DNA from 2 places in the Janthinobacterium sp. PLB04 genome. Region 2 is predicted to be linked to the other one. Evidence: predicted binding sites of a transcription regulator. Region 2 holds the regulator's gene; the other holds the start of a gene.
The links. The regulator FliA, encoded in region 2, starts transcription of late flagellar genes. The targets are predictions, from matches to a motif close to CTAAAGTTTNNNNNNNNNNNGCCGNTA.

Region 1: the regulator FliA is predicted to act here: its motif matches at 6,531-6,557, upstream of LSO07_RS07090 (DUF5610 domain-containing protein).

The regions. Positions count from the first base shown of each region.
Region 1 covers NZ_CP088968.1:1,647,550-1,662,932, reverse strand. The annotation lists gene LSO07_RS07120 (SDR family oxidoreductase) at 1-851, opposite strand, end outside; gene LSO07_RS07115 (CDP-6-deoxy-delta-3,4-glucoseen reductase) at 864-1,889, shown strand; gene LSO07_RS07110 (MFS transporter) at 1,970-3,241, shown strand; gene LSO07_RS07105 (DUF1345 domain-containing protein) at 3,280-3,945, shown strand; gene LSO07_RS07100 (HPF/RaiA family ribosome-associated protein) at 4,135-4,512, shown strand; gene LSO07_RS07095 (GGDEF domain-containing protein) at 4,773-5,738, shown strand; gene LSO07_RS07090 (DUF5610 domain-containing protein) at 5,845-6,459, opposite strand; gene sbcB (exodeoxyribonuclease I) at 6,606-8,054, shown strand; gene pyrF (orotidine-5'-phosphate decarboxylase) at 8,190-9,014, opposite strand; gene LSO07_RS07075 (LemA family protein) at 9,182-9,796, shown strand; gene LSO07_RS07070 (TPM domain-containing protein) at 9,798-10,634, shown strand; gene LSO07_RS07065 (TPM domain-containing protein) at 10,634-11,155, shown strand; gene LSO07_RS07060 (SDR family NAD(P)-dependent oxidoreductase) at 11,240-12,004, shown strand; gene LSO07_RS07055 (VanZ family protein) at 12,565-12,990, shown strand; gene LSO07_RS07050 (hypothetical protein) at 13,013-13,300, opposite strand; gene LSO07_RS07045 (hypothetical protein) at 13,522-14,001, shown strand; gene LSO07_RS07040 (M24 family metallopeptidase) at 14,043-15,170, opposite strand; gene LSO07_RS07035 (dipeptidase) at 15,365-15,383, opposite strand, start outside.
Region 2 covers NZ_CP088968.1:5,350,296-5,365,678, forward strand. The annotation lists gene flgG (flagellar basal-body rod protein FlgG) at 1-693, opposite strand, end outside; gene LSO07_RS23625 (flagellar basal body rod protein FlgF) at 766-1,509, opposite strand; gene LSO07_RS23630 (flagellar hook protein FlgE) at 1,570-3,117, opposite strand; gene LSO07_RS23635 (flagellar hook assembly protein FlgD) at 3,171-3,866, opposite strand; gene flgC (flagellar basal body rod protein FlgC) at 3,882-4,283, opposite strand; gene flgB (flagellar basal body rod protein FlgB) at 4,286-4,738, opposite strand; gene flgA (flagellar basal body P-ring formation chaperone FlgA) at 4,930-5,625, shown strand; gene flgM (flagellar biosynthesis anti-sigma factor FlgM) at 5,737-6,045, shown strand; gene LSO07_RS23660 (flagella synthesis protein FlgN) at 6,054-6,521, shown strand; gene LSO07_RS23665 (hypothetical protein) at 6,570-7,424, opposite strand; gene LSO07_RS23670 (translation initiation factor Sui1) at 7,497-7,859, opposite strand; gene LSO07_RS23675 (S-layer protein) at 7,954-9,564, opposite strand; gene motD (flagellar motor protein MotD) at 9,663-10,433, opposite strand; gene LSO07_RS23685 (flagellar motor protein) at 10,439-11,185, opposite strand; gene LSO07_RS23690 (RNA polymerase sigma factor FliA) at 11,167-11,898, opposite strand; gene LSO07_RS23695 (MinD/ParA family ATP-binding protein) at 11,944-12,807, opposite strand; gene flhF (flagellar biosynthesis protein FlhF) at 12,800-14,128, opposite strand; gene flhA (flagellar biosynthesis protein FlhA) at 14,396-15,383, opposite strand, start outside.

The DNA of each region.
Region 1 (15,383 bases), 2.7 Mb from region 2:
CGCACGCCCAGCTCGCGCTTGATGCGCGTATTGTGCAGGCGGCGCGATTCGGACATGAATGACAGCAGCATCGGCGTGACCACCTGCTGCAGTTCTGCGCGCGGCAGACGCGGCGGGCGCGGCAAGCCGAACGTGTCGGCCACGGCATCGAAATACTCCGCCATTTTGAGTTCGCTGTCATCGCTGGCGTGGTACACGCGCCCCGGCTTGCCCCGCCACAAGGCCCGTTCGATGATGCGCGCCAGGTCATCGGCATGGATATGGTTGGTGTATACATCGTCATCCGCGGCCAGGGCTGGCGTGCCCTCGCGCAGGCGCTTCAGCGGCAGGCGGTCATCCGCATAGATGCCGGGCACGCGCAGGATGGCCACGCTGGCGCGGCGGCGCACGCCCCAGCCGCGCAAGACCTGCTCGGCATCCACGCGCCGCTTCGCGCGCGCATTCGCCGGCGCCGTCGGCCGCGTCTCATCGACCCAGGCGCCGCCGCAATCGCCATACACGCCGCTGGTACTCACATACACCATGCGTGCGTGCTCGGGTAAAATGGCGGCCAGATTGCGCGTGCGCCGGTCCAGCAAGCCCGACGACCGGGGCGGCGCCAGGTGCACGATCATCGTCGCCAGCCCCGCCAGCCGTTTCAGGCTGGCGCGCTCGTCGAGGTTGGCCACGATGGGCACGGCGCCGGCCGCCCGCAGCTGCGCGCAGCGCGCCGGCTGGCTGGTGACGGCAAAGACGCGAAAGCGCGTACGCAGCAAGGGCAGCAACCGCATGCCGACGTCGCCGCAGCCCAGGATCAGCAGGCGCGGCAAGCCTGACGGCTTGCGCAAAGAGTGCATTAACATATTTTTCATCTCAAGGATTGTATGACTTTTCAAGTTACTGTTCAGCCCAGCGGCCACCAGTTCAGCTGCGAAGCGGACGAAACCGTGCTGGCGGCGGCGATACGCGCCGGCGTCGGCCTGCCGTATGGCTGTAAAAATGGCGCCTGCGGTTCCTGCAAGGGCAAAGTGGTTTCCGGCACCGTCCAGCACAAGGCGCACCAGCAGCGCGCCCTGACGCCGGAAGAGGAAGCGGCCGGCTTTTCCCTGTTCTGCTGCGCCACCACCAACGCCGACCTCGTCATCGAAGCGCGCGAAGTGGCGGGCAGCAGCGACTACCCGATCAAGAAAATGCCGTCGCGCGTGACCACCATCGAAAAAGTCGCGCCCGACGTCGTCGTGCTGACCCTGCAGTTGCCAGCCAGCGAACGCCTCAACTACCGCGCCGGACAGTATATCGAAATCCTGTTACGCGACAACAAACGCCGCAGCTACAGCATGGCCAGCGCGCCCGCCGATGGCGGCCCGATGACCCTGCACATCCGCCACCTGCCGGGCGGCCTGTTCACCGACCAGGTGTTTGGCACCATGAAGGAGCGCGACATCCTGCGCTTCGAAGGCCCGATGGGCACTTTCTTCCTGCGCGAAGATTCCGACAAGCCCGTCGTGCTGCTGGCCTCGGGCACGGGCTTTGCTCCCTTGAAAGCCATCGTCGAGCACATGATCAACGAGCAATCCACGCGCCCGATCACCCTGTACTGGGGCGGCCGCCGTCCGCACGATCTGTACATGGATGCGCTGTGCCGCCAGTGGGCCGCCGACTTGCCGCAGTTCACCTATGTGCCCGTCGTTTCAGACGCGCTGCCGGAAGACGCGTGGCAAGGCCGCACGGGCTTCGTGCACCAGGCCGTCATCGCCGACTTGCCCGACATGTCCGCGTATCAAGTGTATGCCTGCGGCGCGCCCGTGATGGTCGATGCGGCCCACCGCGATTTCGTGCAACTGTGCCAGCTGCCAGCCGACGAGTTCTACGCGGACGCCTTCACCACGGAAGCCGACCTGGCCAAGTAAGCATCCAGACAGCGGGGTGCTGCTGGCGCGGCATCCGCTGCCGCCACCCGCCTCACCCCGTCGTGTCCTGGAAAGTATTCATGTCTCTCGCCTCTGCCGGCAACGGCTTCAGTATCCTGCGTCACCGCAACTTCGCCTTTTATCTTTCCGCCCGCGTGCTGGGCACGGTGGCCGTGCAGATGCAAAGCGTGGCCATCGGCTGGCAGGTGTACCAGATCACGGGCAGCCTGTTCGACCTGGGCTTGATCGGCCTGGCGCAATTCGCCCCCTTTTTGGTATTGATTTTGCCTGCCGGCCACGTGGCCGACCGCTATAACCGCCGCAATATCATCGCCTGGTGCCTGGCGGCGCAACTGGCTTGCGCGCTGGCCCTGCTGGCGTTCACCCTGAGCGGCCTGTCCATCGTCTGGCCCGTGTTTGCCGTGCTGGTGCTGTTCGGCAGCGCGCGCGCCTTCATGATGCCGGCCACGCAAGCCGTGCTGGTCAACATGGTGCCCACGCAACATTTCAGCCGCGCCGTGGCGCTCAGCTCGTCCAGTTCCCACGTGGCCATCATCCTGGGGCCTACCTTGGGCGGCTTGCTGTATTACTTCGGCCCCAAGGTGGTGTATCTGATCTCGTCCGCACTGCTGGTCGTGTCCGTCCTGCTGATGCGCGCCACCACGCCCGCGCCGCAAGTGGTGAAGCGCGAACCCGTCAGCTGGCATACCCTGCTCGAAGGCTTGCGCTTCGTCTGGTCGAAACCCATCGTACTGGGCGCCATTTCGCTCGACCTGTTTGCCGTGCTGTTCGGCGGCGCCACGGCGCTGCTGCCGGCGCTGGCGCACGACGTGCTGCATATCGGCCCCAGCGGCCTGGGCTTGCTGCGCACGGCGCCGGGGGCCGGCGCGGCCCTGTGCTCGATCGCGCTGGCCATCTTCCCCATCACGCGCCGCGTGGGCGCCTGGATGTTCGGCGGCGTGGCCGTCTTCGGCCTGGGCACCCTGGTGCTGGGCAGCACCAGCTATTTTCCGCTGGCGCTGGCGGCGCTGTTCCTGATGGGCGCCGGCGACATGGTCAGCGTCTACATCCGCCACCTGCTGGTGCAGTTCGAGACGCCGGACGAGATCCGCGGCCGGGTCAGCGCCGTGAATGCCGTCTTCATCGGCGCCTCGAACGAACTGGGCGAATTCGAATCGGGCCTGACGGCCGGCTGGTTCGGCCTGGTACGCGCCGTGCTCTTCGGCGGCGCCGCCACCCTGGCCGTGACGGGTATCTGGGCCGTGATGTTCCCCGTGCTGTCGCGCATGGACCGCTTCCCCCACCACGAGAAGGAAACGGCCGCCAGGACGGCCAGCACGGCAAGCGCATAAGGTCTAAGATGCGCTATCGCCACTGACGAACCCGCACCATGAAAATCACGCTTCCGTTCCACAGCTTCATCCGCAGCCGCCCCCACCTGAGCATGGCCACGGCCATCGGCGTGGCGGCCGGCCTGCTGCTGCCCGCATCCTGGCAACAGATGACGCGTTTGCTGACGGCGTGGAACGTGGCCGTCTGGTTCTACCTGGCGACGATGGCCTGGATGATGATGCGCGCCAACCATCACAAGGTCAAAGCCATGGCGGCGCGCCAGGACGAGCGGGCGGCAACCGTCCTGTCGGCCCTGTCCGTCGCATCCGTGATGAGCCTGGTGGCCATCGTCTCGCAGCTGTCCTCGATGAAAGACATGGCGCCGGACGAGCGCGCGCTGCACTACGGCCTGACGATCCTCACCCTGGTCGGTTCCTGGTTCCTCGTCGGTACCCTGTTCTGCTTTCATTACGCCCACCTGTATTACCAGGCCGACCCCGCACTGCGCCCCCTGAAGTTTCCCGACGACGAACAAGACCCCGATTACTGGGATTTCCTGTATTTCGCCTTCACCATCGCCGTGGCCGTGCAAACGTCGGACGTTTCCGTGCAGACGCGCATGATGCGGCAGATCGTGCTGGGACAATCCGTGCTGAGCTTTTTCTTCAACCTGGTCGTGCTGGGGCTGTCGATCAATATCGCGGCCGGTCTCATCAATGGCTGAGGGCAAATAATTTCGTAGTGGAAACTTGACCTGGCTGAAGGGTTAAGCCCATCTTAATCGTGCGCACCCTCTTGAAATACTGGAAAGAGGAGTAAGATAAGTTCCATGCACGAGGTCATGTGCATGAGGCAGCAACCAGGCCGCATCACGCCTGAGATGGGTTTTTTTTGAATTGACAGGAGTAAGCATATGCAAATCAATATTCATACCGACAGCACCATCGCCAACACCGCTGGACTGAACGAACATGTGCAATCCGTACTTGAAAGCGCACTGAACCGCTTCCGCGACAACCTGACCCGCATCGAAGTCCACATCAGCGACACGAATGGCCCGAAAGGCGGCGCCGACGATATCCGCTGCGTCATGGAAGCACGCGTTGCTGGCTATCAACCGATTGCCGTGACCGAACAGAACGCCACCGTGCATCAATCCGTTGCCGGCGCCACCGATAAACTGAAACGCGCCATCGATAGTGCCCTGGGCCGCCTGCAAGACAGCAAGCGCCACGCCACCGGCAAGAATGCCGTGATCGATACGGCCGAAGCGGAAGAAACCGCCGAGTAACTCCCCACACGCAGGATTTCCAGAGACTGAGGCAGCCGTTCAAGGCTGCCTTTGCACATCTGCCCTCGCAGCTCATGCGCGGCAACATCCATACTAAAACAGCAAGTGTTCCAGCGTATTAACGCGGCAATGAAATAATTGTCGTATTTCTCACAGTAAGTGACCTCAAGCAAGCCTTTGCCGTTACAGCCAAGGCTGCTTTACGCTATCATGAAGATACCGGCACCCTGCTCGCGCGCCGGCTTTTTGAAAGTGTGATTGTGGAACAGATCGGCAACTTCGGCGCTTCAGGCTGCAACATCGGCGATTTACAGCTATTTCGCGATGGAGCGGATAGCCAGACGGCTGCCATGCTGGCGCCCTGCCCCGTCATGCGCCTCGAAGCGGGCGAAGCCATTGCCGACACGCAAGGCGCCAGCCTGTACATCGTCCTGCGCGGCTCGCTGGCCGTGGCCGCCGACACCCACACGGGCATGGATGACGGCACCGTCAGCAAGGTCTTGCCCGGCGAAAGCGTGGGCGAACAATCGGTGCTCGATGAAGCGAGCAACCTGGCCGCCATTTCCGCCCTGGAAGAAACCGATTTGCTGGTAATCGACGCGGCCATCGTCTGGGAATTGATCGAGCAGTCGAACGGCCTGGCGCGCAACCTGCTGCGGCTGCTGTCCTTCCGCATCCGCGCCGCCAACGCCCTGCTGCGCCGCCGGCAGAAACTGGGCGAATTCTACCGCCAGCTGTCGATGGTCGACAGCCTGACGGGCTTGTACAACCGCGCCTGGCTGACGGATTTATTGCCGAACATGATCGTCACGGCCCACGCCAGCGGCTCTCCCCTGTCGCTGGTGATGATCGACCTCGACCATTTCAAGCGCTTCAACGACACGCACGGCCACCAGGCGGGCGACCAGGCACTGCGCATCGCCGCGCAAGTGCTGGGCGCGGCCCTGCGGCCCACGGATTTTGCCGTGCGTTATGGTGGCGAGGAAATGATGGTGATCTTGCCCGACACCAACGAACACGTGGCCCTGCGGGTCGCAGAGCGCCTGTGCGAGCGCATGCAGCAAGCCGTCATCTTCGCCGACATGCGCAGCGCGCTGCCGCACATCACGGGTTCCTTCGGCGTAGCCAGCCTGGCCGCAGAACAGGACGACCATGCGCTGATCGCCGCGGCCGACGCGGCACTTTACCGCGCGAAGGCGGGCGGGCGCAACCGCGTAAGCACCTGATAAAAAGCCCATGGCGTCGTTGCATTGCCTCGCCGTACATTCGTACTGCCTTCGGCAATGCGCCTAGCCCTGGACATTTTCTCAGGCGCTTCCGGCGTAATAATGATCAGGCAGCCTTGCTGTCGGCCGGCTTGGCGGCATCATCCTTCTTGCTGCTGTGCGCGGCGATGAAGTCCGCATAGCCTTTCTGCACCAGTTCATACGTCTTGTCGATATTGCCGGCGATATCGCCGTTCAGCACTTTCAAACCGCCGAGGATATCGCGCGCTTCCTTGAAGCCTTTTTCCATGCCGCCGCTGATGGTGTCCATGAACTTGCTCAGGGCCGTATCGTCGTCCATGCCGGGATTCTGTTTCTTGAACGCATCAAAAAACCCCGTCGACAGCGATACAATGCGGCTCGCCGTCGCTTCGGCGCTGTTATCCTGCGAAGCCGCGTTCTGGATCGCGTCCTCGCCGTACTGGCCCTTCAGCGCTTCATTGATGTTGGTGATGGCCGTCTTGTACAGCAGCGCCAGCGGTTCGTTCTCGGAACCGATCGACACGCTCAGCGACGCCTGCATGATGGACGCGTTCAATTGCAGCTTGGTGCGGTCGTTAACGCTCATTTCAGTGTTGACGCCGTCCTTTTGCTGGACTTTATCGTCCTTGCCGGCAACGCCAGTACTGACGGAAGTCACGGAAGGGTTGGAATTGCCGCTTGCGGCGATGGGAATTGACACGATAGACCTCCTTGAACAGGCAATGTATGCCACCATGCGGGAAACGCGATGATGACCATCCTCTCGTGTAGTATCGGCAGGTTTTCAGAAAACTGTAGCAGCGGCTCTTTCACGGGCCCGGATAACCCATCAAGTAACGACCATCAATGACTAACCAGACCTTTCTTTGGCACGACTACGAAACCTTTGGCGCCCAGCCGCGCCGCGACCGCCCGGCCCAGTTCGCCGCCATCCGCACGGATGCAGACCTCAACGAGATCGGCGAACCGATCATGCTGTATTGCCAGCCTGCCAATGATTTCCTGCCCGACCCGCAATCGTGCCTGATCACGGGCATCACGCCGCAGCAATGTCTGCAGCTGGGCGTACCCGAACACCAGTTCGCCGCCACCGTCGAAGCGGCCTTTTCGGAACCGGGCACCATCGGCGTGGGCTACAACACCATCCGTTTCGACGATGAAGTCACGCGTTTCCTGTTCTGGCGCAACCTGATCGATCCATATGCGCGCGAATGGAAAAACCATTGCGGCCGCTGGGACATCCTCGACGTCGTGCGCATGACGCACGCGCTGCGCCCGGAAGGCATCGAATGGCCGAAGCGCGACGATGGCCAGACCAGTTTCAGGCTGGAACACTTGAGCAAGGCCAATGGCCTGACCCACGAAGCGGCGCACGATGCGCTGTCCGACGTGCGCGCCACCATCGCCCTGGCACGCCTGATCAAGGAAAAACAGCCGAAACTGTTCGAATTCTGCCTGGCCCTGCACAAGAAGGACAGGGTCGCCAGCGAAATGGGCATGCACCTGGCCGCCAGCGAGCGCCAGCCTTTCCTGCACGTGTCCGGCATGTTCCCCGCCGAACGGGGCTGCCTGGGCGTCGTCTGGCCGCTGGCCACGCATCCGAGCAATAAAAACGAAATCCTCGTCTGGGATTGCGCCTACGATCCGCGCGAACTGTTCGCCCTGGACGCCGACACCATCCGCACGCGTTTGTTTACGCGCAAGGACGCCATGCCGGAAGGCATGACGCGCCTGCCCGTGAAAAGCGTGCACCTGAACAAGTCGCCCATGCTGGTCGGCAATCTGAAAACCCTGTCGCCGGCCATGGCCGCGCAATGGGGCATCGATCTGGACGCGGCGAAGGTCAACGCGCAATTGGCCGCCACGGCGCCGAACATGGATGCCATCTGGGCCGAAGTGTTCCAGCGCCCGGGCGCGAATGTCGCGCTGGACGTGGATGAGGATTTGTACAATGGTTTCGTCAGCAACGACGACCGCCGCCTGCTCGAATCCCTGCGCCGCGACACGCCGGCAAAGCTGGCCACGGCCCGCCCTTCGTTTGCCGACGAGCGCCTGCAGGAACTGCTGTTCCGCTACCGCGCCCGCAATTTCCCGCAAACCCTGAGCGAAGCGGAAAGCCTGCGCTGGGAGCAGCACCGCGCTGCCCGCCTGTTCGACGGCGACGGCGGCGCCCGCACCATCGAAATGCTGTTTACGGAAATCGACGTGCTGTCGGAATCCGTGGATGAGCGTGGCGAGGAAATTCTGGGTGAGTTGTACGATTACGTGGAGATGGTGGCGCCCATGCGCGACTGAAAGTCGGGTAGGTCGGATTAGCGAAGCGTAATCCGACAAGTGCCGACGACGACTCATGTCGGCTTACGCCATGCGGCCAAGCCGACCTACCAATGAAAAATGCCGGGCTAGCCCGGCATTTTTTATGCATGCAACTTAAACCGAACGATGCGCATTGATCGCATCGCGCGTTTCGATGGCCACGCGGCGTGCCGCGTCGGCGTAGTCTTCGCCAGCCTGCGGCGTGGCATAGATGATGGCGCGCGAGGAGCTGATCATCATGCCCATGCCGTTGGCCGTCTGGCCCGCGCCGACGGTGGCGGCAATGTCGCCGCCCTGGGCGCCGATGCCGGGCACCAGCAGCGGCATGTCGCCGACGATGGCGCGCACCTGCGCCAGTTCTTCAGGGAAGGTGGCGCCGACGACGAGCGCGCACTGGCCATTCTTGTTCCACTTGTCGGCCACCAGGCGCGCCACGCGCTGGTACAAGGGCACGCCATCCGTGTCGAGGAATTGCAGGTCCGAGCCGCCCGGGTTCGAGGTGCGGCACAGGATGATCACGCCGCGGTCTTGCCACGCCAGGTAGGGATCGAGCGAATCCTCGCCCATGTACGGGTTCACGGTGACGGCGTCGGCGCCGTAGCGCTCGAACGCTTCGCGCGCGTACTGCGTGGCCGTCGCGCCGATGTCGCCCCGTTTCGCGTCGAGGATCAGCGGGATGTGCGGATAGTTTTCGCGCACGTAGCGGCAGATGTCTTCCAGCTGCTTTTCCGCGCCCAGCGCGCCAAAATACGCGATCTGCGGTTTGAAGGCGCAGGCCAGGTCGGCCGTGGCATCGATGATGCGCGTGCAAAAGGTGGTGATTCCATCAGGCAGATCGCGCAGTTCGGCCGGCAATTTCGCCAGGTCGGGGTCCAGGCCCACGCACAGCAGGGAATTATTGGCCGTCCACGCGGCGGATAATTTATTGATGAAATTCACGGCACACCTTCTCTATATTCAGTTGCAAACCCCGTATTGTAACGCGGCGCGGCGTTGCCACGGCGTGGCAACGCGGCCAGACGCGACGGCCGGCGCTTATTAAACCGACATCCCGGGCCGTTTCAGGTATATTTGCCTCACCTCCCTTACTCTGCACGGAACCCATCATGCAAATCACCAATCAATTCACCAAATGGCTGCGCCTGGCACTGAGCGTCACCGTCCTGGCCGGCGTCCTGACGGGCTGCGGCTACAACGACTTCCAGAGCAAGGATGAAGCCACCAAGGCAGCCTGGGGCGAAGTGGTCAACCAGTACCAGCGCCGCGCCGACCTGATCCCCAACCTGGTCAACACCGTCAAGGGCTATGCGACGCACGAGCGCGAAACCCTGGAAGCGGTGACCAAGGCGCGCGCCGCCGCCACCAGTTTCCAGATCACGCCCGAAGTGCTGAACGACCCGGCCGCCTTCGAGAAATTCCAGCAGGTGCAAGGCCAGCTGTCGTCGGCCCTGTCGCGCCTGATGGTGGTGTCCGAGAAATACCCGGACTTGAAGGCTGACACCAGCTTCCGCGACTTGCAGTCGCAGCTGGAAGGCACGGAAAACCGCATCACCGTGGCGCGCCAGCGTTACATCGTTGCCGTTCAGGATTACAACGTACATGCGCGCAGCTTCCCGAACAATCTGACGGCCATGGTCTTCGGCTACAAGGTCAAGCCATCGTTCACGGTGGAAAATGAAAAAGCCATCTCGACCGCACCGACCGTCAACTTCGGCAAATAAGATGAAAGCCTGGTCTTATCTGGCGGCGCTGGCGACGGCGCTGCTGCTGTGGACGATGCCGCCAGCCGGCGCACAGGGCTTGCAGCCCGTGCCGCCGCTGGCCGCGCGCGTGACGGATGACGCCGGCATGCTGGACGCCAAGCAAAAGGCGGCGCTGGAAGGCGTGCTGGCCGATTACGAAGCCAAGACGGGCAGCCAGATCGCCGTGCTGCTGGTCAAGAGCACGGAACCGGAAGCGATCGAGCAGTACAGCATCCGCGTGACGGATGCCTGGAAGCTGGGCCGCAAGGGCGTCGATGACGGCGTGCTGCTGATGGTGGCAAAGGACAACCCATCGTCGCTGCGCCGCCTGCGCATCGAGGCGGGCCGCGGCGTGCAGGGCGTGCTGACGGATGCGCAATCGAAACGCATCCTGCAAGACGTGATCGCGCCGCATTTCAAGCAGAATGATTATTACGGCGGCCTGGTGGCCGGCGTGGGGTCGATTGCCACCCTGCTGAACCAGGAGCAATTCCCCGCCCCTGCACAGCAGAAAGCGCCGGCGACCGTGGAAGCGGGCGGCATGACCTTCTGGCTGCCGCTGCTGTTCTTCGGCTTCCTCGTCGTGCTGACCCTGTTCCGCTCGCGCGGCGGGCCGACGCGGCTGCAGCGTGGCAGCAACTGGTCCAGCGGCGCCACCGGCGTCGTGCTGGGCAGCATTTTGAGCCAGGCGCTGAACAACCGCGGTGGCGGCGGAGGCTTCGGCGGCGGTGGTGGTTTTGGCGGTGGCGGTGGCGGCGGTGGTTTCGGTGGCGGCGGCGGCGGTTTTGACGGCGGCGGCGCCTCGGGAGATTGGTAATGACGAAACAACTGACATTCGGACAGCGCTGCGGACGGGCCTTGAAACATTTGCGGGGCACGCCGGCGACGGCACGCCAGGCCTTTCCGGAACGCACCCTGAAAGCCATCGAGACAGCGATTGCCAACGGTGAAGCGATGCACCAGGCGGAAGTGCGCCTGATCGTCGAAGCGGCCCTGACACCCGGCATGGCTTACCAGGGCGTGAGCAACCGCGAGCGGGCGCGCGAACTGTTTGCCCAGTATGGCGTGTGGGATACGGAAGACAACGTTGGCGTACTAATCTATATCAACCTGGCCGAGCACCAGGTCGATATCGTCGCCGACCGCAACGTGGGCCGGCGCGTCACGCCGGAACAGTGGCAAGCCGTGTGCCGCACCATGACCAAAGGCTTCAAGGACGGCAATTACCACGACAGCACGCTGGATGCCTTGCAGCAGTTGAATACCTTGTTGCAAAGCCACTTCCCTGCCGATGGCACGCGCGGCAACCAGTTGCCAAACGAACCCATCCTCCTCTGATTCCCGCCCAGGGATTAAAATCTGCCCATTGCCGCGCGGGCCGGTGGCCCGGGCAGCGGCCCCTATTACCGCCGAGGAGTACACATGAAGCTAGTCAATAAAACCGCCATCGTCACGGGCGCCACGCAAGGCATCGGCCTGGCTTGCGCCACCCGCCTGATCGCCGAAGGGGCGCAGGTGATGCTGGTCGACATCAAGGAAGAAGGCGCGCAGGCGGCCGCCGCCCTCGGCCCGCAGGCGCGCTTCTTTTGCGCCGACGTCAGCCAGAAGGCGGACGTTGATGCCTTGCTGAAGGAAACCCTGGCCCAGTTCGGCCACATCGATATCCTCGTCAACAATGCGGGCGTCACGCACGCGGCCGATTTCCTCGACGTGTGCGAAGACGATTTCGACCGGGTCATGCGCATCAACCTGAAATCGATGTTCCTGTGCGGCCAGGCCGTGGCGCGCGAAATGGTCAAGCGCAATACTGGCTGCATCATCAACATGTCCAGCGTGAATGCGGAACTGGCGATCCCGAACCAGGTACCGTACGTGGTATCGAAAGGCGCCATCAACCAGTTGACCAAGGTCATGGCCTTGAACCTGGCCTCGCATGGCGTGCGCGTGAACGGCATCGGGCCGGGCACCATCCTGACGGAACTGGCCAAGCAGGCAGTGCTGTCGAGCCCGGAGGCGCGCCACACGATCCTGTCGCGCACGCCGCTGGGCCGCTGCGGCGAACCGGAAGAAGTGGCTGGCATCGCCGCCTTCCTGGCCAGCGACGACGCCACCTACATGACGGGCCAGACCATCTATGTCGATGGCGGGCGCATGGCGCTCAACTACACGGTGGCCGTGAAGGAATGAAGGCAGCGACAGGCAGAACTACAGGAAGTTATATCAAAAAACGATAATGGTTATCTGAAAAGACCATTAGACACATATCGTGCGACGCAGCATAATGCACCTGTCTCCACTATTCTCCTCCAAGAAAATAGTTTTAAGCCCGCTTTCACCAGCGGGCTTTTTTTTTGCTATCACTGCTGAAACATGGCCATTCTTGCCATGACAGACAATCTTGCCAGCAATTTCGTCCGCCGCAAAAAAATGTTGCGGCGTGTCATCAGCCCGTCATCTTCGCCCCCTATACTTGCTTCATCTGCTGTACAGGCAACCGATATGCCTGACTACAGACAGGTGTGCCGCGATGGCACACCACTCCCCTTTCATGACCGTGGCGGGCGCCCGCAAGGCGCGCGACATGGTGAGTACCGAGCAACTCTCAACTCTTGACCCATTTCATTTGGGTTTTTGGCCCGCCTCCCCGCGGGCCTTTTTTTGCCTGCACGGCAAGCTCTTGCGCAAAAACATGGCGGCCCGCCTTGCCCATGATATTGTGACGACCTTTCCCTCTGCCCTCACGCATCATGCCTGCACCACTGCTCGAACTCTGTTTTGCCGACCGCCACGAACGCCTGCGCTACCGCACCGCGCTGCTGCTGTATGTGCTGGTGATCCTGATCGGCGACATTCCTGGCGTGCGCGCGGATGTGGGCCAGTATGCATCAGGCGGCGTGCTGCATTCCTTCGGCTATGGCGTGCTGGCCCTGATCCTGTTCAGCGGCACGGGCGGCGGCATGGCGCGCCGCGCGCTGCTGTCGGTGCTGATGGTGGCGGCCATGGGCGCGCTGGACGAATTCTTCCAGAGTTTCCTGCCCTACCGCCATGGCGCCGTCAGCGACTGGGTGGTCGATATCACGGCCGCCGTGGCGGTCTGCCTGCCGCTGTATTTCCTCTGGCCGAAAATGGTCGCCGCCGCCCTTGGCAAGGGCGTGCCGCGGCCTGAAGCCTGAACGGGGAGATGACTCGCGCCCGTCAGGCGCGGTCCGCTTCGCTATCTTGCAATTCCAGCCGCAACTGTCCCTGGCCGCGCGCGCTGCGCGTGCCCAGGCGGCGCATCAGGGCGCGCGCCTCGCGCCGGCTGCCGCCCCCCATGGCGCGTGCCGCATCGCGCTGCATGTCCAGCAACTGTTCCGAGCGCGCCAGCCGCACCAGGCCATGCAAGGCCTGGGCCAGGACATGGCGCGCGCGGGCATCGCGCGCGGTGCCGCCGACGGCCAGCACCAACTCATCGATCAGTTTTTCGGTAGGGCCAGATGACATTTTTTCTCCCGATTCAACAGTGAGGAAGCGTGCAGCCGCACGAAGTGGTAATTGCCAGCATCTTTTATACCAAGCACGGCAATTGGACTCTTGATCTAGCTCAATCGACAATGACGGGCGCCGAACATCCCTGCTCCGCCATGCTCTTACATGCAGCAATCGCGGCTATCCGCAATCACCGTGGGTGCCGATCCTGAGTGTGCGACCATGAGGAGACCAAGATGAGATCGAAAACAACCCTGCTGCTGACCGGCCTGACATGCGCCTTGCTGGCGGCCTGCCAGTCCACGGACAAAACCAGCCTGGCACGCAGCAATAGCGGCGAAACCTATGCCGCACCGGCCGGCACGACGCCGCCAAGCAGTACGGCCAGCGCCACCAGCAGCACGGCCACCGATACCGGCAACGCCATGAGCAGCGACATGCGCAATGACGCGAACCAGTCCACCCTGAACATCAGCTACGCCACGGTGCAGTCGATAGAAACCGTGCCGCGCAGCATGGACCAAGGCAGTGCCGACATGCAGGCGGGTACGTCGGGCACGGCCGGCAGCACCTCGGGGGCGGCGGGCAATATGCTGTATCGCGTCACCTTGCGCCTGGACGACGGCACGACGCGCACTTTTGTGCAAAATACCCAGCCCGCCTTCCAGATCGGCGAGCGGGTCAGCGTGCAAAAAGGCGTGATGCAGCGCTATTGATATGTACCAGCACTGGCCGATGCTGGTCGCAACTGACCGCATCAAGCCAGCGCCAGGGTCAACGGCCGGCTGCGCCCCTGCACCACGGCCGAAGGCCAGGCCGGATCGTGCGTCAGATTGTGCAAATGGCTGCCGTCGAGCAAAAACGTGTCTTCCACCGTGCTGCCGGGCAGGCTGGGGTGAAAGGCCAGCGCCATGCCCCGCTTGAGGATGATTTCCGTGTGCGCGCCGGCCGCCACTTCGGGCGCCAGGTAGCCATTGATACCGCCCTGCCGGCTGGTACGCACCGTGTCGGGCTGGCCGGCATAGGCGTAGGCGCTGTCGAGCGCGTGATACACCATGCTCAGCGCATGGCCCGTTTCGCAAGCGTCGAGCGCCACCGCTTCCAGCGCCAGCATGGCCGCATCGGCATCGTCCATGACCACCGCCGCGCCGTCGGCCCGATGCTGCGCCGGGCCGAAGCGCCGTTGACGGCTGAGACTGGCGCACAGGCCGAAACGCCGCGCGCACAAGGCCAGCACGGCTTGCTTGCCCAGCACCGCCTGGGCTGGCGGCGCGCGCCGATAACGGTGCTGGCGCTCCCCACCGCTGGCCAGCACGTACACGGCTTGCAAGCCGCGCAGCCACAGCGCGCGCGCACACGCGGCAGCCAGTTCCAGCTCGCTCCAGTCGGGGCGGGCCTGGCGCAGCGCATCCGCGGCCGCACCGGCTGCCAGCAGTCCCACCTGCCGGTAGCGTAACTGCTCCGATTCCAGCAGCACCAGCCGCTCTTCGCGCAGGGCCACAGGCAGGCTGCGTTCGTGCAAGCCGGGCCGGTCGGACAAGACAGGTGCGCCGCCGGCCGCATGCTGCACGAAATGCTCGCGCAATTCATACAGCTGCGGCTGCATCCAGGGCGACACCTGCCACGTCCATGGCCCGCGCACTTCTTCCTCGCGCATGCGCATGGCTTCGGCTTCGTCCGTCAGGATGTAGGCGGCATCGCGCGTCACCAGCACTTCCGCACAGCCGCACTCGGTCGTATGGCAATGGCTGTTCGATGCGCCCGCCGTGGCCCACGCAAACCAGTCCACGCCGCGCAGGCGCACGGCACCGGCACGCTGGTCTTCCAGCCAGCCCCGCATCTGCGCCAGCTTGTGCGCCACTTCCAGCTCCAGCGGCCAGTTCATGACCGCCCCTCGTGCGGGATGCGGCGCGGCGCCACCCCGCCTGCCCTGCCTGGCACCAGCCGGGAATCCTGTTGTGCATGCATAGCTGCTCCCTTCCTACATGGAAACTTAAGACCGGCGCGCGCATAAAAAGTTCAGTGCCTGGCCTCGTCTCAGGCTTGCAGTCTATGACTTCCCGCTATTTTTGCAAGCGGCTATTTCGCCAGTTCAATC
Region 2 (15,383 bases):
GACCATTTCCTCGGCCACGTTGACGTTCGACGTCTCGATATAGCCTTGCATCAGCACGCCGGCACCGTTCGTGCCCGGGGTGTTGGTTTGCGCCACGCCGGAAGCGCCCGTTTCCATGTACAGGTTTTCGCCCTTCGATTCCAGGCCGGCGGGATTGACGAAGGTGGTCAGTTGCAGGGAGCCGATTTGCGATGGCGCAACGGTGTCGGGCAAGGTGACGGACACGGTGCCGTCGCGCGCCACGGTCAGGCTCAGCGCATTGGTCGGCACGGTGATGGCGGGCTGGATCACGAAGCCTTCCGAGGTGACGAGCTGGCCGTTGGCATCCGTCTGGAACGAGCCGTCGCGCGTGTAGGCGGTGGCGCCGTCCGGCATCAGCACCTGGAAAAAGCCGGTGCCGTTGACCATCACATCGCGCGAATTGCCGGAAGCCTGGGGATTGCCCTGCGTATGGATGCGTTCGGTTGCCACGGTGCGCACGCCGGTGCCGATCTGCAAGCCCGATGGCAGCTGGGTTTGCTGCGACGATTGCGCGCCCGGCTGGCGCACATTTTGGTAGAGCAAGTCTTCAAACACGGCGCGCGACTTCTTGAAGCCCGTGGTGCTGACGTTGGCCAGGTTATTGGCGATCACGTCCATCTGCGTCTGCTGCGCTTCCAGGCCGGTCTTGGCAATCCAAAGGGAACGAATCATGATTTTTCTCCAATAACAGCGCTAACCAGCCCTGTAGACTATTTCTATGTGACCATTATGCGGTGGCCCCCGTCAATTCAAAGCGAGGATCTGGGTGGCTTTCGCCGCGTTATTCTCGGCATTCTTCAACAAGCTCATTTGCGTTTCGAACTGGCGCGCCAGGGCGATCATGCTGACCATGGAGTCGACGGGGCTGACATTGCTGCCTTCCAGCGCGCCCGTGGTCAATTTGACGGCCTGGTCGGCTTGCGCCACCGTGCCATCCTTCAGGCGGAACAGGCCGTCATCGCCGCGCACCAGTTGCTGCTCGGGCGGATTGACCAGTTTGATGCGTCCCAGCACCGTCGACGGGCCTGGCGGCACGTCGGTGGAAATCGTGCCCACCGTGCCATCGCTGGCGATGGCCACCGTCACGCCGGGCGGAATCGCCATGGGGCCCGTATCGCCCTGCACCATCAGCCCGCCCTGCGTTTGCAGCATGCCGTTTTCATTGAGTTTCAAGGCGCCGTTGCGCGTGTAGGCTTCGGAACCGTCGGCCGACTGCACCGCGATCCAGCCGCCGTTTTCCACGGCCACGTCGAGCGCGCGGCCCGTGTGCTGCATCGGACCTTGCGTGAAATCGGAACCGACCGTCGAATCGACGACAAAGGCGCGCGTCGGCATCATGCCGTCGGCCACCACGGGCACGGCGCGGAACGAGTCGAGCTGGGCGCGGAAACCCGTGCTGGTGGCGTTCGCCAGGTTATTCGCCGTAGTCGCCTGCTTGTCCAGGATGTGCTTGGCGCCCGAGCCGGCGGTGTAGATGAGACGGTCCATGTGTTTTCTCCGTGCAAAACGAAAGCCGGGAGCAGTCCGAAAGAACCGCTCCCCTTACTCTTAACGCAGGTTGACGAGGGTCTGCAAAACGGAATCCTGCGTCTTGATGGTCTGCGCATTTGCCTGGTAGGCGCGCTGGGCCGTGATCATGTTGACCAGTTCCGCCGTCAAGTCGACGTTCGACACTTCCACGGCCGAGGCGCGCAAGTTGCCCAGGTTGCCCGTCTTGGGCTCGCCCGTGACGGGCTTGCCCGAGGCCGAACTTTCCACCCAGGCGTTGTTGCCCAGCGGCTCCAGACCGTTCGGGTTGACAAAGTTGCTCAACACCACCTGGCCCAGGCTGCGCGTCTTGCCATTGTTGTACTGGCCCTGGATGACGCCGTCGTCGCCGACGATGAATTGACTCAGCTGGCCCGCCTTGTAGCCGTCCGCTTCCGTTTTCTTTTCCGCCGTGGCGCTGCCCAGCTGGGTCGACTTGGTGAAGTCAACCTGGACCGACAGGGTCGCATTCGCGCCCGTGGCCGGGAAGATCGGCAGGTTGACGGTGACAGGCAAGGTTTGCGGCGGCGTCAGGGCCAGCATGGCGGCCCGGTCCAGGCTGCCGACGGTGTTGAAGACCAGCGAACCGGTCTTGACGGCTGGCACATTGGTGACGGCGCGGATGGCAGCGTCGATCTGGTCGGGCGTGCGGCTCGAATTGACGCCATTCGGCACGGCACTGCCGTAGGTGGCGGCGATGGCGGCCAGTTGCGCCGGCGTGGCGCCTGCGGCGGCGGCGGCCGCCGAGACGGCGGCACCGACCGCATTGCCATAGGCGACGGCGGCCGTCGTCACGTTGGCCGGCACCAGCGGCACGGCCGTGGCGGCAGCCTGGTAGGCGGCGCGCGCGGCCAGCGAGGCCGGGTCCGTCTGCAGGGCGGCGGCGGCCTTCATGCTGGTCACTTCCGTGCCGTCAACGGCCGAGTAGACATCCCAGGTGTTGGTGCCCGTCTTGACGTAGAAATTCGACATGATGTGGGAATTGCCCAGCGAATCGAAGACTTCGACGGGAAACTGCTTGCTGAACGATGTGTCGTCCCCTGTCTTGAACGGCACCGTGGTCGGCATGGCCGTATTCGAATTGAGGTTGACTTCCGTGCTGACCTTGGTCGTTGCCTGGGGCTTCATGTCCGACTGGTCGATTTGCAGGGGCACGACGGCGCCGGCAACGATCTTGCCGTTGACGTCAGCCGCATAACCGGTCAGCTGCGCCAGCTGGGCGTTGACGATGAAGCCGCTCTTGTCGACCTGGAACTGGCCATTGCGCGAGTACTGGATGGCGCCGTTGACGCTGGTACGGAAGAAGCCGCCGCCATTGATGGCGATATCGAGGGGATTCGACGACGATTCCAGGTTACCCTGGTTGAATTGCTGGGCGATTTGCGAGACCGACACGCCGATCCCCGCCTGGTTGCCGCCCACGCCGTACAGCGAGTTGGCATAAATGTCGGCGAACTGGGCCTGCGACTGCTTGAAACCCACGGTCGACGAGTTGGCGATGTTGTTGCCGATGACGTCCAGCGATTTGGCGGCGCCATTCAAGCCGCTCAGGCCTTGTTGGAAAGACATTGTGTTCTCCTGGTAGAAATTAGGGGTAGAGGGTCACGCTAAGGGGAAGCGGCTTACAGAATCTGTTTCACGTCGGCCATGGTGATGCTGCCCACGCCCGGGACATTCAATTTCACGCCATTCGCGCCCGTCGACACGCTGGCGACCGAACCGAACATCAGCGCCGTTGCATCCTTGAGCTTGGTACCGCCGCGCGTGGCTTCCACCGTGAAGGTATAGGCGCCATCGGCCAGCACGACCGGCTTGCCATCCTTGTCGAGATCGGCGGTGGAACCGTTCCAGCCCAGCGGCAAGGTGCCCGCCGCCTGTGCGCCCAGGTCGATGGAATGGACTTCCTTGCCATCCTTGTAGATGACGACCTTGACCTTGTCGGCTGGCGTGGCCAGGTCCACGCCCAGCAGCGCGGCGCTCTTGCTCAGGTTGATGTCCTTGCCCGCCGTCAACACGCCATGGCCGATGATGTTGGCCGCCTGCATCGATTCGGCTTGCTGATAGCTGGCCTTCAGGCTTTCCACGGTGGTATTGAGCTTGTTGACACCGGTCACCGTCGACAGCTGGGCCAGCTGACTGGTCAGCTGTGCATTGTCCAGCGGATTCATCGGATCCTGGTTTTTCAGCTGGGTAACCAGCAGGGTGAGGAATTTGTTTGTTTCCGCTTCGACACTGCCTGGCTCGGCCGTACTCTTCTTCGGATTCATCGTCGCCATCAGGTCGGTGACTTTGGAGGTGCTGGTATCGATGGTTGCCATAATGATCAGTCAGCCTTATTGGCCAATGGTGAGGGTTTTCAGGAGCAGCGACTTGGCCGCGTTCATGGTTTCCACGTTGGTCTGGTACGAGCGCGAAGCCGACAGCATGTTGACCATCTCGTCGACCGTATTCACGTTCGGCATGGTGACGTAGCCCTTCTCGTCGGCCAGCGGGTTCTTCGGGTCGTAGACCAGCTTCATCGGCGACGGGTCTTCGATCACCTTCTGCACCTTGACGGCCGTGGCGCCATTGGCCATGGGCACGGCTTCGAACACCACCTGCTTGGCGCGGTAGGCTTCGCCCGTGGCGCTGGTGGCGCTGTCGGCATTGGCCAGGTTGCTGGCCACCGTGTTCAGGCGCTGCGCCTGGGCGCTCATGGCCGAACCGGAAACATTGAAGATATTAAATAGCGACATGATTATTGTCCTCCCTGGATGGCCGTCAGCATGCCCTTGATCTGCGAGTTAAGGAACGTCACGGCCGCCTCGTAGCGGATGGCATTGTCGGCAAAGGCGTTGCGCTCGAGATCCATGTCCACCGTATTGCCATCGACGGCGCCCTGGGCCGGCGCGCGGTACAGCAGCGGCGTGCCGTCGGCCAGGGTCTCGACCTTGCCGCCGCCGGCTGCGCCCGCAGCCGCGGCCACGCCCTTGCCCGGCATATGCTGCGGTGCCGTGCCCTTCAGGGCCGGCGGCACGCCATCCTTGCGCGCCATCGCGCCCTTCAGCGCGGCGGCGAAATCGACATCGCGCGCCTTGTAGTTGGGCGTGTCGGCATTGGCGATATTCGAGGCGAGCAATTCCTGGCGCGTCGAGCGCAGGCTCAGCGCCGTCTCGTTGAAGCGCATGTAATCGTCGAGTTTCCCTATCATGTCAGGCTCCGGAAAGATCTGCCACTGGCGCCCGAGATGGCGGAAGGATGGCGGATTAGTGATGACAGGAAACATAGTACGGCGCCCACCAGCAAGACCATCGCCGGATCAGACCGTACTTTTACCCCTTAATCGGGGCTTCGAACGGGGCCGCGCGCACTATCATGGCACTATTCCAGAGGCCTATCACCATGAAAACAACGCTTGCTTTCCTCTTCGCTCTTGCCTCCCTGCCACTGCTGGCCCAGGCGCAAAACGCCGGCCGCCAGACGCCGGAAGCGCTGCGCAACAGCGTGGAACAATTCCTGCAAGTGCAAAGCAACGGCTTGCCCGGCAAGGTGACGGTGACCGTCGGCGCCGTCGATCCGCGCCTGAACCTGGCCGCCTGCCCCGCGCCGCAAGCATTCATGGCGCCGGGCGCGCGCGCCTGGGGCAAGACCACCGTCGGCGTGCGCTGCACGGCGCCAAGCAACTGGACCATCTATCTGCAAGCGAACGTGGCCGTCGTCGGCGACTACGTGGCCAGCGCCGTGCCGCTGGCGCAAGGGCAAGCCATCGACGCCAGCCAGCTGGTAACGATGCAGGGCGACCTGGCCGCATTGCCGGCAGGCATCGCCACGGACATGGCCCAGGTGGTGGGCGCCAGCACGAATATTTCCTTGCCACCCGGCACGCCGATGCGCCTCGACACCCTGCGCCGCAAGCCGGTGGTGATGCAAGGCCAGCTGGTACGCGTCGTTTCCAGTGGCAATGGTTTCCAGGTGGCATCAGAAGGGCGCGCCATCGGCAGCGCCGGCGATGGCCAGACGGTGCAGGTACGCACGCAGAGCGGCCAGCAGATCAGCGGCGTGGCGCGCGCAGGCGGCTTGGTGGAGGTCGCCTTTTAAACACGGATGGACAGCGATATTGTGGTCTGGCGCACTAAAGTTTCGGGAGAAGGTGCCGATAATGACACATATCCCGGAGTTTTTTGACTTCGACCAGACGAGGATCACGCTGTGAAAATTACCGACAACACCATTAAAAGCAATCCCGGCCTGCCGGTGGCGCCCGCGAGTACCTCCGGCGCCCGGAATGCCGAGAAAGCCCAGGCAACACCGACAACGTCGGACAATGTACGCCTGTCGCCGCAAGGACAGGCATTAGCGGCCAGTGCAACTGCCGGCAGCGGCGCCGTGTTCGACACGAAAAAAGTCGAACGCATCAAGCTGGCGATCGCCGACGGCCAGTTCCAGGTCAACTCAGAAAAAGTGGCGGACGGTCTCCTCGACACGGTCAAGGACTTGCTGCACTCACGAAATAGATAGGTTCCCTCATGCAATCAGTGACTCCGTTTTCCAGCCTGCGCGACGAGCAACAGCTCATGACCACATTGCTGGCATTGATGAAAGAAGAACAGCGGCATCTGGTTGCGGCTGACATCGATGCAATCACGGAGCTCACGGTGCGCAAGACGGCACTCGTAGGACAATTGAGCCAGCTGGCGGCGCAACGCCACCAGGCGCTGGCGGCGGCCGGTTTCATGGCGGCCGAAGCGGGCATGGAAGACTGGCTGGTGGGTGCCGGCGAAGCGGAAGCGGCGCCCCTGTGGAAAGCCCTGCTCGAGACGACGCGCGAAGCCAAGGAACAAAACCGCCTGAACAGCCTGCTCGTCAACAAGCATATGGTACATACGCAAGGCGCCCTGAACGCCATGCGCCCCCCGGCCCAGAGCGGCAATTTCTACGGCCCCAGCGGCCAACCGACGACAAACACGGCCAGCCGGCGCGTCGTCATCGGCTAATCCCCCTTAGTTAACAGCAACCCGGCAAGGAGCAGCGGCCTTGCCAGCTCAACCGTGCGCGGGACGCCCCGCATGCTGGCGGTATTTCGCCACGATGGCTTGCGCCCTGGCGCTGGCCGCGGCTTGCTGCTCCGGCGTCAGCTCCGCCTGCAGCCAGTGCCAGTACTCATCCTGATACGGATTGGTGACGCCGGGCGCGAGGATATCGTCGTAGACCTGGCGCAGGGCCAGCAGGTAGCCATACGCTTGCGGCGCATCCTTCCGCACCACCTCGCCATCGCGCAAGTACGCCATCATCAGGGTAGCCACGCTGGTCAGTTCAGCCTCGTCCGCCTGCGCCGTCAACTGGGCGATGGCTTGCCGTTTCCATGCCTGCACCAGCGGATCGTCGGGACGGTTGCGCAGCGCGCTGCGGTCGCCGAACGGACCTTCCGACAGGAACAGGGTGGCCGCGCCCGGCACGCCCGCCTTGGCGGCGGTGGCCAGGTAGCCGAGCCGGTCCTCGCGCTGGCGCTGTGTCAGGCCCGCGCACAGCTGCTGCTGGGCGGCTTTTTCTTCCACCGTCATCTCGCGGCCCAGCTCGAATTCCATGCCCGGCAAGCGCCCTTCCTGCTGGAAGACGATGCAGTCGTCGATCAGGCTGAACGCCGCATACGCGTCTTCCGCCCTGCCGCTGGCGGCCAGGCGCGCAAGCTGCTGTGCCAGGGTCACGGGAACGGGCGCGGCATCGGCGACGGGGGCGGCGTCGATATTCAGATACGACGCCAGGCTGCGTCCCGCCGGCGCGCTGGCTGCAGCCGCATCCGCTTGCGGCGCGCTGGCGTCGGGTGCGGGCCAGTACACGAGCGCCAGTACCGCCGCGATGGCAGCGGCGCCGGCGATGCCGGTCAGTTTGCTATTCATGATGAGGTGGCGCATAAAAGGAAATGCACGTTACCACAGGCCTGCGGCAGCGGGCCGCACGCCTCCGCACGCTCAGCCGCCAGCCTTTTTCGGCTGGTGGCCCAGCCTGGTCAGCGCGGCCAGGATGGCGTCGACATGGTCGCCCTGCACCTCGATCACGCCATCCTTGACCGTGCCGCCCGAGCCGCACTGCGTGCGCAACTGCTTGCCCAGCAGGGCCAGCGCCATGGCGTCCAGCGGCAAACCCTTGACCACGGTGACGCTCTTGCCGCCACGGCCCTTGGTCTGGCGCGACACGCGCACCACGCCATCGCCCGCAGGCGCCGCCTTGGCCTGCGCCTTGCATGCGCATTGCGCCAGCGGCTGGCGACAGGCGGGACACATGCGGCCCGTTTCGGTGGAATAGACGAGACCGCCCTGGGAGCTGCTTTTCATGATGGGGAGATAAAAAGGGAGAAGGCGCGATTGTACCAAGTGGAAGCGGGATCAAGCCCGGCGCGCCCCATCCGGTGGCGCGCCGTGCAGCGTATTAACGCAAGGTGACGAATACGGGATTCGAATAGAACCACAGGCTGCGGTAATTGCGGTCGTTGATGTCATTGAAACGCTGGGTGCTGTCCGTCGTGCCCGTTCGCTGGTCGGCCAGCGGCTCGCCAGCCTGCGTCAGGCCGGCGACATCGGTACCCAGATTGGTGCCGCGCAAACGGAAATACTGGTTCTTCGTCGCCGTCGTTTCGTAGCTTACGCTGTAGTAGCCGTCGGCCCCGACTTTCCAGTCCGCGCTGGTGAAGCGCTTGAGCACCCGCGTGCTGGCATTGGCGGCAACGTTGTAGGCCGGCGTACCCGCCGCCGCCTTCGCGCCCACATCGCCGACGATCAGGTCGACATGGTCGACAACGGGCTTGACGCCGGCGGCCACGCCGCTATCGACGGGCTTTTCGTAGTTGTTTTTGGCCGGGCTCCTGAAGCGGATGGTAATGGTGACTTTATCGCCGTTGCCGACCTTCAGCTCCCCGCCCATCTCCTTGCGGTCGTCCTTGCTGGCCAGGTTGAAGTCCAGCGCGTTGATCAGATCGCCGTAAGTCGAGAACATCTTGCCCGAACGCAAACCGGCCAGCAAGTCTTTCGCCAGCGGCGCACCTTGCGCGCTGTTGAACACATAGTTCTTCGCATACTCTCCGGGGAAATAGCCGCTGCTGTTGCCGCCGACGATCTTGAAGTGGGTATCCGAATCGGTCAGGTTCCAGATGCGGCGCCCCTCGCCCAGGAGCGCATCCCATGGCCCGCCCAGCTTGGCCACCACGTAATCGACGCCCCCATACACGCGCAGCAGCGCATTGTCGTCCGTATAGGCGGCCGTGTAGCCGCCGCGGTCCGGTTCCATCTGGTTGCCGACCATGCCTTCGATGGCGAACATGATGTTGGGGGCGGCATCGTTAAAGGCGCGCAAGTCGGCGATGCTGTAACTGCCCTTGTTGCGCGATGGATGGTTGATGACGGCGTAGCTGGTCTCCGGATAGTTCTGCTTGAGCCAGTTGATGGCTTGCAGCGCATCGGCTGCCGTCTTGTTATAGCGGGTTTCTCCATGTTTGGCTTTCCATGCTGCAACATCGGCAGCGTCGAACATGCTGGCGTCGCGCGTGGTAAACAGGTACTCGAACTCCTTCATGCCCCGGGTGCTGGCACTGAGCTTGTCCGCGCCCTCGAACAGGCCGATGCCGATGTGATCGTGGGTCGGCATGTCCCACTCGAAGCCGGAAAAGACCAGTTTGTCGGCATAGGTGCCGCCCGCCTGCAGCGCCTGCACGCGTGGAATTTCATAGCGCTCAGCACCGATGGACATCGGGATGGGCGTCGGCAGCGGCGCGCCCAGTGCGTCGCGCGTGGAGACGCGCAAATGGTTGGACAGCGCCATCCAGTCGAGGCCGTAGCTGCCGAACGCCTTGACCAGCACCTTGTCCAGCGTCTGGCTGACATCCGCATCGGCCGATTGCGTGGTGTGGGTATGCAGGTCGCCGGCGATCCAGCGGCCAGTCGGGACCGGTGGCACGCTGCTGGACGGGTCGCTATCGCCGCCGCAAGCGGCGACGCTCAACAGGATGGCGATAGCCGAAGGAAGCAACATTCTGGAGTAAGACATGGGATAGACCTGGAGGCTGAAAAGAAGTGCGACAGCCTAGCATTCCAGTATGACCACCGAATGACATGCGCCTGACCTTAGCGGCCCGAAAGACCCGTCTAGTTGGCCACCGGTGCCGTCGGCACTTCCGTCACCGTTTCGGGGATGCCCGACAAAATCGTCACGGCGACCCGGCGGTTGCGCGCGCGCCCTTCCGCCGTTTCGTTCGGCGCCACGGGGATATTGTCGGCGTGGCCGACGGCCGTCAGGCGCGACGCCTTGACGCCGCTGGCGATGAACAGGCGCACCACGGCGCTGGCGCGCGCGGCCGACAATTCCCAGTTCGAGGCAAAGTTGGAATTACTGATCGGCTGCACGTCCGTATGCCCTTCCACCTGCACGTCGTGCGTATCGTCCTTGAGCAGCACGGCGACGGCGCGCAGGGCCTGGTCCGATTCCACCGTCAGGCGCGCCGCGCCCGGGTCGAACAGCACGCTGGCATTGATTTCCACGCTCACGCCGCGGCTCGTCTGCGTGACCCGCACCTTGCCTTCCTTCACCAGCGGCGCCAGGGTGGAGGTCAGGTCCTGCGCCAGGCGCGTCATGTGTTCGCGCTCGCGGCGGATGGCTTCCGTGCGGCGTTTCAGGGCCGGGTTCGGCAGCGGAATGGCCTGCGGCGCCTCCATGATGATGGGCGGCGCGCCCTTTTCCAGGCTGAAGGCCTGGCCGATGGCATTCTGGAAGACGCGGTATTTGCCTTCGTTGACTTGCGAAATCGCGTACATGACAACGAAGAAGGCGAACAGCAGGGTGATGAAGTCGGCGTACGAGATCAGCCAGCGGTCCTGGTTGTCCGGTTCCTCGTCATACTTCCTGCGCGCGCGCCGCATCATGGTCAGTGCTCGTGCAGCAGGCTGGAAACGCGCTCTTCGATGATGCGCGTATGGTCGCCCGTGGCGATGTCGTACAGCACGGCGGCCGTGATTTCGTATTGCAGCACGCGGCGCGAGACGATGGCCTTGAGTTTATTCGCCACCGGCAGGAACAGCAGGTTGGCCAGGCCGACGCCATAAATCGTCGAGACAAACGCCACGGCAATGCCGCCGCCCAGCTTGCTCGGATCGGTGAGGTTTTCCATCACGTGGATCAGGCCCAGCACGGCGCCCAGGATGCCGATGGTGGGCGAATAACCGGCCGCCGATTCCCACACCTTGACGGCCTGGCGCTCGGCCATTTCATAGGCGGAGATTTCCACGTCGAGCAGCTGGCGCAGCTTGTCGGGCGCGATGCCGTCGACGATCATCCTCAAGCCCTTGGCGTTGAAGCGGTCGGCCGTGTTTTCCATCAGGCGCTCGAGCGCCAGCGGGCCGTCGCGCCGCGCCGTCAGGCTCCACTGCCCGATGTCGCGCGCCAGCGCGGCACGCGTGTCGGGCGGCGGCAAAAACACCCAGCGCAGCATTTCCAGGCCGCGCACGAAGGTGCGCAGCCGCGTTTGCAGCAGCACGGCGCCGAAGGTGCCGATGACAACGATGGCAAAGGCGGCCGGCTGCAGCAGGGAGGCCATCTTGCCGCCTTCCAGTGCCTGGCCGACCAAAAGGCCCGCCAGCGCCAGCGCCAGCCCGATTACGCTGGACCAGTCCACGCCTGCTCCCTCAAGGTTGCGCGCAGGCGCGCGACGGCCTGGGTATGCAGCTGCGAGACGCGCGATTCCGACACGCCCATCACCGCGCCGATCTCCTTCAGGTTCAGCTCTTCTTCGTAATACAGGCCCATGAGTATTTTCTCGCGTGGTGGCAGCGCGTCGATGGCATCGATCACGGATTGCCGGAAATCGGTATCTAGCAGGGAGCGCAAGGGGTCGCTGTCTTCGTCCACGCAGTGGCGGTCGAGGAAGCTGTCATTGCCGTCCGGGTCATGAAAGTCTTCGTAGTACACGAGCTGGTGGCCGCCGCCGTCGCCCAGCATTTCCTGGTAGTCGGCCAGCGACATCTTCAGCAGCTTTGCCACTTCCGACTCCGTCGGCGGATGGCCGAGGCGCTGCTGCAAGGTACTCATCGCCTCCTCGATCTTGCGCATGTTCTGGCGCATGCTGCGCGGCAGCCAGTCGCTGGTGCGCAATTCGTCGAGCATGGCGCCGCGGATGCGCAGCACGGCATACGTCTCGAACTGCGCGCCATGCGTCTCTTCATAGCGGCTAATGGCATCGAGCAGGCCGATCATGCCGGCCTGGATCAGGTCATCGACCTCGACCGAAGGCGGCAATTTCGCCTTCATATGGTGCGCCAGACGCTTCACCAGCGGAATGTGCTCCGTCAGCAAATAGTCCTTGTTCGATTTCCCTTTGACCGTGTACATAGGCTGCTTATTGTTTTCTCATCTTATCTGGTGCTACGGTTCGATTCAGGCGCTGAACTGGTGCGGGCTCCCCGTCTGGTACAAGGTGCCGCCAAGCACCGGTGCCGCCGAACGGGCCAGCCGCTCGGCCAGTCCGCGAAACGCCACCGAGGCGCCCGCCAGCGGAAACGCATCGACCACGCTGCGGCCCAGCCGCGCCGCGCGGTGCAGATACTCGTCGGCAGGCACCGAACCCATCGAGGTCAGCTTCACGGCCAGGTAGCGGCTCGCCGCCTGCGCCATATTATCGTATACCACTTTTGCCTCGGATTCGGAAGCGCCGGTGACGAGAATACCGAACGGACGGCGCCCCAGTTCCTGGCTCAGGCGCTTGATCAGGCAGTACGCCGCCTTGATCGAGGTGGCGCTGGTCGACACTTGCACGACGATATCGGACGAGGCCATCAGGGGCACGGGGAAGCAATCGCCCTCGTCGGCCACGACGCCGTCGACCAGCACGATGCCGCTCTGGCGCGCCAGCACCTCGAACGTCTTGCCCAGGCGGCGCAGTTCGTCCTCGCCCGCATAGTCCATGCTGTCCATCAAATGGTTGCGCGCACCCAGGCTGGCCACGCCAAAGCCTTGCGGCACCTGGTGGATGACCTGGTTCAAGCCGCACTGCTGGCGCGCCACGTCGCGCAGGCTGGCGCCGTGCGCCAGTCCCAGGCGCGCCGCCACGCCATCGCTGCCGCCGCTGGCGTCGAGCAGCAGCACGTCATTGCCGCCGTAGACGAGCGAGGCGCCCAGGTTGACCAGCATGGCGCCCTTGTCGTCCTGCGGCGTGGCCGAGAGGAACGTCATGACGCGCGGCTGCGGGCCGGCCAGCATGCGGCGCAAGCCTTCGGCCTGGTCGAAATCGAAATTAGCCAAGGTGCACCCCGCGCGCTTCATTGTTGCGGGCGGCCGCCTGCGCCATCAGGAGCGGCAGTTCGGCATCGGAAAACTGCGTCGCCGCCGCATCGCGCTTGAGCTTGAAGGCGCGGTCGATCAGGTAGCCGCGGTCGGCCAGGTACAGGTCTTCCGGCACGCGCTGGCCGTTCGACACATAAAACAGGTTCAGCTTCTGGCGGATCACCACGTCGAGCACGTTGCCGATCGAGGCCGCTTCATCGAGCTTGGTCATGATGCAGCCGGCCAGGCCGCTGCCCTGGTAGGCGCGCACCACTTCGTTGAGGGTTTCCTGGGTCGCCGTGGAGTTCAGGCACAGCAGGCGTTTCACATCGGCGCCGGCGCCCGACAGCATGGCCACCTGCTCCGTGACCATCTGGTCGCGCTGGCTCACGCCGACCGTATCGATCAGCACCGTGTGCTTGTTCTTCAATTCCTTCAGGGCGATGCGCAAGTCCGCCTCGTCCTTCACGGAATGCACCATCACGCCGAGGATCTTGCCGTAGATGCGCAGCTGTTCGTGCGCGCCGATACGGTAGGCATCGGTGGTGATCAGGGCCAGCTTTTCCGGGCCGTGGCGCATCACGCAGCGGGCCGCCAGCTTGGCCGTGCTGGTGGTCTTGCCGACGCCGGTCGGGCCCACCAGGGCAAACACGCCGCCCTGCTCCAGCATGGCGTCTTCATTGGCCACCGTATTCAGGTTGCGGCTGAGGACGGTCTTGATCCAGCGCATGCTTTGCGCGCCATCGAGGCCGGCCGGCAGCTTGTCGATCAGGTAGCGCGCCAGGCTGGCCGAAAAACCGGCAGCCAGCATTTCGCGCAGCACGACGGCTTTTTGCGGCTCGCGCTGCTGCGTCGAACCCCACGAGATTTCCGCCAGCTGGGTTTCCATCATGCCGCGCATGGCACGGATTTCATTCATCATGCCGCTCATCTCGGCGGCGGCGTTTTCCTTGACGTGCGCCAGCGCGCTGGCCATCATCTGCTGCATGCGGGCCATGTCCACTGGCTCGGAGGCAGCCTGGCGCGGTGCGGCGGGACGCGGCGCGGCCGGGCGCTGTGCCGGGGCGGCCGGACGCTGCGGCGTGGCGAACTGGGTCTGCAACTGGGGACGGGGCTGGGCCATTTCGGACGCGGCCGGCGGCGACGCCAGCGAAGCGGCATCGTCATTGGCCAGCGCGAGGATTTCCACCACGCCATCGGCCTGGCGGTTCGACAGGATCACGGCATCGGGGCCCAGCGCTTCGCGCACCTTGCGCAGCGCATCGCGCGACGAGGCGCCCGTAAATTTCTTCACATTCATGACCGGCCTCCCAAGGCGGGGGTGGCGCAATATTGGCTGAACTGTGTGACCATCATCGACTCCTGTTGCTTGAGTGCTGTCTTCCACATGGACACAGATCACCCGGACAGTTTCCATTATTAGCGATGCTTGCAGGAAACGATCGAAGGAACAGGACGGGAAAGTACCCGTTATTCAGTTTGCCGAGAGGAAATTGATGTTTATTTGACCAAAGGCAAGGGCTGGGGCCAGACCCGGCGGGCCTGACCCCGGTACTAATGCTGTCAACTACTGCGCCCCCACCAGCGCCGTGACGCGGATGGTCTTGGTTTCCGGCACTTCCGCATGCGACAGCACTTTAAGCTGCGGCAAGGCGCGGCGCAGGAAACGCGACAGCAAGGCGCGCAGCGGCGCCGGCACCAGCAGCACCGGCGTCAGGCCCAGCGCTTCCTGCTGCTGCGCGGCCAGGCCCGCCTGGTGCGCGATGGTGTCGGCCAGGCCAGGCTCGATGCCGGCGCCATCGCCGCCATTGCCCATCGCCTGCATCAGCAGGCGCTCCAGGCGGCTGTCGAGCGTCATCACGGACAGTTCGGCCGCGCCGGGGAACAGTTGCTGCACGATGGCGCGGCCCAGGGCGACGCGCACCAGCGCAGTCAGGTCGTTCGGGTCTTGCGTATTGACCGTATGCTCGGCCAGAGTTTCGATGATGGTGCGCATGTCGCGGATGTGCACGCCCTCGGCCAGCAGGTTCTGCAGCACTTTTTGCAGGGTCGACAAGGACAGCATCTTCGGCACCAGGTCTTCCACCAGGCGCGGCGCATCCTTGCCCAGGTGGTCGAGCAGCGACTGCACTTCCGCGCGGCCCAGCAGCTCGGAAGCGTGCGAGGTGATCAGGTGATTCAGGTGCGTGGCCACCACGGTGCCTGCGTCGACCACCGTGTAGCCCATCGATTGGGCCTGGTCGCGCAAGCTCGCGTCGATCCAGGTGGCGGGCAAGCCGAAAGCGGGATCGTTCGTGGCCAGGCCCGGCAAGGTGCCGCTGGCCATGCCGGGATTAATCGCCAGGAACTGGCCGTTGAACGCTTCGCCCACGCCCACTTCCACGCCCTTGAGGGTGATGCGGTAGGCGGACGGCTTCAATTCCAGGTTGTCGCGGATATGCACGGGCGGTGCCAGGAAACCCACTTCCTGGGCAAATTTCTTGCGGATGCCCTTGATGCGTTTGAGCAATTCCCCGCCCTGCGTCTTGTCGACCAGGGGGATCAAACGGTAGCCC